DNA from 2 places in the Achromobacter sp. 18P8.1.1 genome. Region 1 is predicted to be linked to the other one. Evidence: riboswitches for the same ligand, from Rfam matches in the RefSeq annotation. Region 1 holds a riboswitch; the other holds the start of a gene.
What was found. A riboswitch is a leader RNA that binds a small molecule or an ion and turns the genes downstream of it on or off. The one in region 1 is predicted to bind glycine.
Positions count from the first base shown of each region.

Region 1 (3,399 bases):
GGTTGGGGTTGTTTTCCAGCTCATCGTTGAACGCGACGATTTCGCCGGCCACGGGTGCGTAGATGTCGGAGGCGGCCTTGACCGACTCGACCACGCCGGCGGTTTCGCCCGCGTTCAGCTTGGCGCCGACCTTCACGTCGCCAACGAAAACCAGATCGCCCAATTGATCCTGGGCGGTGTCGGTGATGCCGACGACGAACACGTCGCCTTCAGCTTTGACCCATTCGTGGGACTGGGTGTACTTGCGATCGGTGGGCAGACTCATGGGAACTCCTGAGGGAATGCGGGTAGATGAATGGTGTTGCGCGCCTCGCGCGGGCGACGCTTGCCCTGGCCGGGCCGGCGCTCGCGCGAAGCTTCGAGTTTACGAGTGTTCGACGGCTTTGCCGTTACGGACAAACGGCAGTTTGCAGACCAGGGCGGGCACCCATTTGCCGCGGATGTCGACCTCGACCGTGTCGCCCGGACGCACGCCTTGCGGCAGGCGGGCAAAGCCGACCGACACGCCCAGGGTGGGCGACATGGTGCCGCTGGTGAGTTCACCCGTGCCGGCCGGCGTACGCACGGCCATGTGGGCGCGCATGACGCCGCGCTCTTGCAGCTTCAGGCCAACGAAGGCGGCGGGGGTGGCGAACTGCTCCAGCGCGTCGCGGCCGATGAAACGGCGCTCAGCGTCTTTCAGGGAGACGGTCCAGGTCAGGCCGGCCTGGTCGGGGTGGGTCAGCTCGTCCATGTCCTGGCCGTACAGGTTCATGCCGGCCTCCAGGCGCAGCGTGTCGCGCGCGCCCAGGCCCGCCGGGCGCACGCCCTGGGCGACCAGATCGCGCCACAGCTGCACGACTTCGGTGGCGGGCAGGACGATTTCAAAGCCGTCTTCACCGGTGTAGCCGGTACGGGCGACGAGCGTGTCGTCGCCCACGATGGCGGCGACGAAGGGGGTCAGCGCTTCAGTTGCGGCCTGCCAGGCCGGGCGGGCAGCCCAGACCTTGGCGCGGGCGTTCGGGCCCTGCACGGCCACCATGGCCAGATCGCGGCGCGGGGTGATGGTGACGTCGAAATTGCCGGCCTGCTTCACGCGCTGCATCCAGGCCATGTCTTTGTCGGCCGTGCCGGCGTTGACCACCACGCGCCATTCGTCGGCGGCGAAAAAGTAGATGATCAGGTCGTCGATGACGCCGCCTTGCGGGTTCAGCATGCAGGAGTACAGCGCCTTGCCCGGCACCGTCAGCTTGGCCACGTCATTGGCGACCAGACGCTGCAGGAAGGCAAAGGCGTCCGGGCCGACGACGTCGGCGTTCAGCATGTGCGACACGTCGAACATGCCGGCGTCCTGACGCACCGCGTGGTGTTCTTCCAGCTGCGAGCCGTAGGCCAAGGGCATGTCCCATCCGCCGAAATCGACCATTCGGGCGCCGGAGGCGATATGTTCTTCGGCCAGCGGGGTGCGTTTGAGGGTTGCGGACATGCGCGGAAACTCCGGGACGGCAGGGCTCTGCCAGGGTTACGGAATGCCGGTCGCGGCAGGCGGACTACGCCCGCGCGGCTACGGCTGAATCTTCCGCCCCTCTGTCCTTTTGCCTGAGAGTTGCCCCGCGCATGGCGGGTTTGCACCTTCGGCGCCTGGGCTGCTCGTTGTGTCCCTTGTTCAGGGCCGGCGCCAGGTCTCTCCAGAGTACTGTTTTGCCGCATCCGCACGGTAAAAAACCGGGACAGGGCAAGCATGTGCGGTATCGGTTACCTGAGCGATTCTGGGCGAATTGCGCCTTCGGCGGCGGCCCGAAATGAAAGGCCGCTCTCTCCCGCAAACATGCGTGACAGCGGCGCCAAGCATACAACGAAAAGAAGCCCCCGGGAAAGGCCCCCACGCCGCGCATGCTACGCATGCTTGCTGCCCCCCAAGGGGGCTTTTTCCCCTTGGGGCGGCCCGGCGGGGAAAAGGCCCCCACGCCGCGCACGCTACGCATGCTTGCTGCCCCCCAAGGGGGCTTTTTCCCCTTGGGGCGGCCCGGCGAGGAAAAGGCCCCCACGCCGCGCACGCTACGCATGCTTGCTGCCCCCCAAGGGGGCTTTTTCCCCTTGGGGCGGCCCGGCGGGGAAAATGCCCCCACGCCGCGCGCGCTACGCATGCTTGCTGCCCCCCGAGGGGGCTTTTTCCCCTTGGGGCGGCCCGGCGGGGAAAACCCGTCTTCTGACGCCCAGCCGGGTCAGCCCAACGCGGTGTCCAGCAACATCATCAGCACGAAGCCGATCATCAGCCCGCAGGTGGCATATACCTCGTGGCCCTTGCGGTGCGACTCCGGGATGATCTCGTGGCTGATGACGAACAGCATGGCGCCGGCCGCAAAACCCAGGCCCCACGGCAGCATCGGCGCCGAGAATCCGACGATGGCGGCGCCGATCACCGCGCCCAGCGGTTCAACGAGCCCGGACAGCATGCCCAACGCCACGGCGAAGGAGCGCTTGTAGCCGGCGGCCAGCAGCGCCACCGCCACGACCAGCCCTTCCGGGATGTCCTGGATGGCAATGCCTGTAGCCAATGCGGTGCCCCGCACGGGGTCGCTGCCCGCATAGCCCACGCCGATGGCCAGGCCTTCGGGCAGGTTGTGCAAGGTGATGGCGAACACAAACAGCCAGGTGCGGCGCAGGCGGTGCGCCTCGATGCCCTCGCGGCCCTTGATGAAATGCTCATGCGGCAAGGTGCGGTCCATCACCAGCAGGACCGCCGCGCCCAGCAGGATGGCCGCGCCGACGGTCAGGCCTGCGCCCCACGGCCCCATGCCCTGGGTCTTGGCGGCCTCGATGCCGGGCGCCACCAGCGAAAAGGCGCTGGCGGCCAGCATCACCCCGGCGCCAAAGCCGAACATGCTGTCCTGCACCTTCTGCGGGATGGTGCGGGCAAAGAGGATGGGAAGCGTGCCCAGCGCGGTGGCGGCAGCCGCCACCAAGCCGCCCAGCAGCGCGTCGGCCACGTGCGGCGCGCGCACGTCCAGGTAGGCCCAGAGCTGATGCAGCGCCAGGCAGGACACCATGACGGCAAGCGTCCACACGCTGATGCTGGTGGCCGCGGGCCGCACGCGATGACGGCTGAAGGTGTTCATAGGGCCGCTCCCCTCCTTGAGAGAGATGCGCTCAGCCCTTCGCGGCCGCATAGCGGCGAGCCACTTCGGGCCAGTTCACGACATTGTAGAAGGCGCCGATATATTCGGGACGGCGGTTCTGATACTTCAGATAGTAGGCGTGTTCCCAGACGTCCAGACCCAGGATCGGGGTATTGCCCTGCATCAGCGGGCTGTCCTGGTTGGCGCTGCTTTCCACCACCAGCTTGCCGGCCGGCGTCACCGACAGCCAGGCCCAACCGCTGCCGAAGCGCGTCAGCGCCGCCTTGGTGAAGGCCTCGCG
Region 1 is NZ_JBYOKH010000016.1:83,216-86,614, forward strand. It holds gene gcvH (glycine cleavage system protein GcvH) at 1-265, opposite strand, end outside; gene gcvT (glycine cleavage system aminomethyltransferase GcvT) at 365-1,465, opposite strand; glycine riboswitch at 1,557-1,681, opposite strand; glycine riboswitch at 1,716-1,812, opposite strand; gene AC27VE_RS12820 (ZIP family metal transporter) at 2,205-3,098, opposite strand; gene AC27VE_RS12825 (superoxide dismutase) at 3,130-3,399, opposite strand, start outside.

Region 2 (3,399 bases), on a different contig from region 1:
TGGGTTCACCATGGCGTGCCGGCCGGCGCCGGGCGCGCACTGAGCGTCGATGGATCGCCGGCGTCAGGCCGGCGGCAGCGTCTTCCCGACGCTTGCCGCCAGCATCTGCGCGGTGGCCGCCGACAGGGTCCATCCCAGGTGGCCGTGGCCCGTGTTGTAGAACACCCCCGGGCGCTTGCCCGGGCCGACGCGCGGCATCATGTTGGGCGTCATGGGGCGCAGGCCGCACCAGGGCACCACGCGCGATGTCCGGATGTTGGGGAAATGCTTGCGCGTCCAGTCGATCAGCGGCTGCACGCGTTCTGCGCGGATGTCCATGTTGAAGCCGTTGAATTCCGCCGTGCCGGCCACGCGGAAGCGGTCACCCAGCCGGCTGGTGACGATCTTGGCCGCTTCGTCCAGCAGGCTGACACGGGGGGCGGCGTCCCGGCTTTGCGCGTCGTCCAGGTGGACGCTGATGGAATAGCCCTTGACCGGATAGATGTTCAGCGTGTCGCCCATCTGCCGCGCGAACTTGCGGCTGACGGCGCCGGCGCAGATGACGATGGCATCGGTTTCATGCTGCTCGCGCAGGGTGCCGCCTTCGCGCAGGACGTCCAGCACATAGGGACGGCTGTCGCGGCTGATCTGCTCGATGTCGGCGTCCTGCACGAACGTGACGCCATGGCGTTCGCACGCGCGCGCCAGGCCGCTCGTGAATTTGTGGATGTCGCCGGTGGCGTCCGACGGCGTGTAGAAACCGCCGTGGCAATCCGTTTGCAGCGTGGGTTCAATATTGCGGGCTTCGCTGCCGGATACCGCGTACCGCTCCAGGCCGCCTGCCTGCAGCAGCGCGTTCGAACGGCGGGCGGCGTCGAAGCTGGCCGCGTCGTGGTAGATGTGCAGGATGCCCCGGCGTTCCAGGTCGAAGTCGATGCCTTCGGCTTCTGCCATGTCGAAGAGATGTTGGCGCGCTTCGATCGCCAACCGCGTGGTGGCGATGGTGTTTTCACGGTAGTTCGGGATCTGCGCCATGAACTGCGCCAGCCACGAATACTTGTGCCAGCTGAACTTGGGGTTCAGCAATAGCGGCGCGTTCTTGCGCCACATCCAGCGCAGGCCCTTCAGGACGGTGGCGGTGCTGTTCCAGACCTCGGCGTTGCTGGCCGACAGCTGGCCGCCATTGGCGTAGGACGTTTCCATGGCGGGATAGCGCTGGCGATCGTAGACGGTGACCTGGTATCCCAGCTTGGACAAGGCGTAGGCGGACGTGACGCCGGTGATACCGGCGCCAATGATGGCGATGCGGGGCATGATGGCTCCAGATTGAGTGGCCGCGGCCCGAACTGGCCGCCGCACCCCATCTGTCTTGGTACCTGAGAGCTTCACCCGCTGCGCTGACGGCGGCGGGATCCCCTTCGGTGGGCGCGCACGGCGCCTCTCTCCAGATTGTCTAGACGCGCGCAGTCCTGTTGCCTGAGAGTTTCCGGGGCGGTTGCTCCGTCGGCGCCGGCCGCAAGGGCCAGTCTCTTCTGCGCGGTTTTGAATCGACGGAATAGAGAATAGCCAAGTTCTTGTCGGATTGGATTCAGGGTAAGTACTATGTCGGGCGGTCGGCAGCGGCTGGAAATGAAGGGATAGGACCATGAGAATGCATGTTGAAAGGACCCGGCGCATCGCCTTGTCGGGGCTGGCGGTTTTGGCGCTGGGCGCAGGCGCTGCGCAGGCGTTTGCCGCGCCGACGCCTCCCGTGGACCCGACCACGGCCAGCCGCAGCATCGACGAAGCCGCGCAGGCCGTGATGCGCGAATACGGCGTGCCGGGCATGGCGATCGCCATCACCCGGGACGGCCGGCAGCAGTTCTACAGCTATGGCGTGGCCTCGCGCCAGACCCAGGCCAAAGTCAGCCGCGACACCCTGTTCGAGGTGGGCTCGATCAGCAAGACCTACACCGCGACCCTGGCAGCCTATGCCGAAGTCCTGGGAAAGCTGTCGTTGAACGACAGCCCCGCGCGCTTCCTGCCCGTCTTGCAGGGGTCGGATTTCGGGAAGCTGACGCTCGTCCATCTGGGCACGCATACCGGCGGGGGCTTTCCGCTGCAGGTGCCCGACGCCGTGCGCAACGACGCGCAGTTGATGGATTACCTGAAGGCCTGGACGCCCCAGTACCCAGCGGGCACGTACCGCACCTATGCCAATCCCAGCATCGGGATGCTTGGGGTGGTGGCCGCCAAGAGCCTGGGCGAACCGTTCGCCAACGCCATGGAAAAGACGCTGTTTCCCAAATTGGGTTTGTCGCACACTTACATCGACGTGCCTGCCGCCGCGATGGGCGACTACGCTCAGGGATACAACAAACAGGATGCGCCGGTGCGCGTGAATCCGGGCGTGCTGGCGGCGGAGGCCTATGGCGTGAAGACCAGCGCGCGCGACCTGCTGCGCTTTGTCGAGGCCAATCTGAATACGGCGGGCGACGCCGCGATCCAGCGCGCCGTCGCCCGCACGCACGTGGGCTATTACCGGATAGGGGACATGACGCAGGACCTGGCCTGGGAGCAGCTTGCCTATCCCGCCACGCTGGATGCGCTGTTGACAGCGAATGCGGGCACGCTGAACAGCCAGAGCCATCCGGCGGCCGAACTGACTCCCCCGCTTGCACCGCAGGATGCCGTGTGGATCAACAAGACGGGATCGACCAACGGCTTCGGGGCCTATGTGGCGTTCGTGCCGGCCAGGAAGGCGGGCGTCGTGATCCTGGCCAACAAGAACTATCCGAACGAGGCCCGCGTGCGGCTGGCCTACCGGATACTGGAAGAACTCGCACGCTGAGCGTCAGCGGCGGTTCGGGGTTCGGCAGGGGCTCTGCCCGCCCGCGGCAGCAGTCCCATGATTTCCAGCCGCTGGCACAACTGCCCCAGACGCTCCAATTTGTAGGCGTCCACGTCCATGCCGGCGTAGTCGTAAAAGCCCTGGGCGTCGCGCAGGCCGTTGCGGCCTTTCTCCATATTGCGAGCAATGACTTCAGGTGAGGCGAAGCGGGGGCCGATGGCTTCGGACAGGTAGCGCGAGGCGTAGTAAAGGATGTCGCCGCCGCCCCAATCGATGAATTCCAGCAAGCCCAGCACCGAAAAGCGCAGCCCGAAGCCCAGCCGCACGGCGGTATCGATGTCTTCGGCGCTGGCGACGCCTTCCTCCACCATGCGGGCCGCCTCGTTCATGGCAAGTGCCTGGATGCGGGGCACGATGTAGCCGGCGGACGGCGCGCACTGCACCGGCACCTTGCCCGCTTGGCGCAGTGCCTCCAGCAACTGCTGGGCAGCAGCGTCGCGCGTCTTGGGCCCCTGGCTGACTTCCACCAACGGAATCAAGGCGGCGGGGTTCAACCAGTGCGCATTCAGGAAGCGCTCGGGGTGCGTCAC
Region 2 is NZ_JBYOKH010000019.1:11,997-15,395, reverse strand. It holds gene AC27VE_RS14085 (heavy metal sensor histidine kinase) at 1-43, shown strand, start outside; gene AC27VE_RS14080 (D-amino acid dehydrogenase) at 64-1,293, opposite strand; glycine riboswitch at 1,434-1,524, opposite strand; gene ampC (class C beta-lactamase) at 1,631-2,809, shown strand; gene AC27VE_RS14070 (3-hydroxybutyryl-CoA dehydrogenase) at 2,779-3,399, opposite strand, start outside.
Region 2: it holds a riboswitch for glycine, as region 1 does, so the genes downstream of both, AC27VE_RS14080 (D-amino acid dehydrogenase) here and gcvT (glycine cleavage system aminomethyltransferase GcvT) in region 1, are expected to answer to the same signal.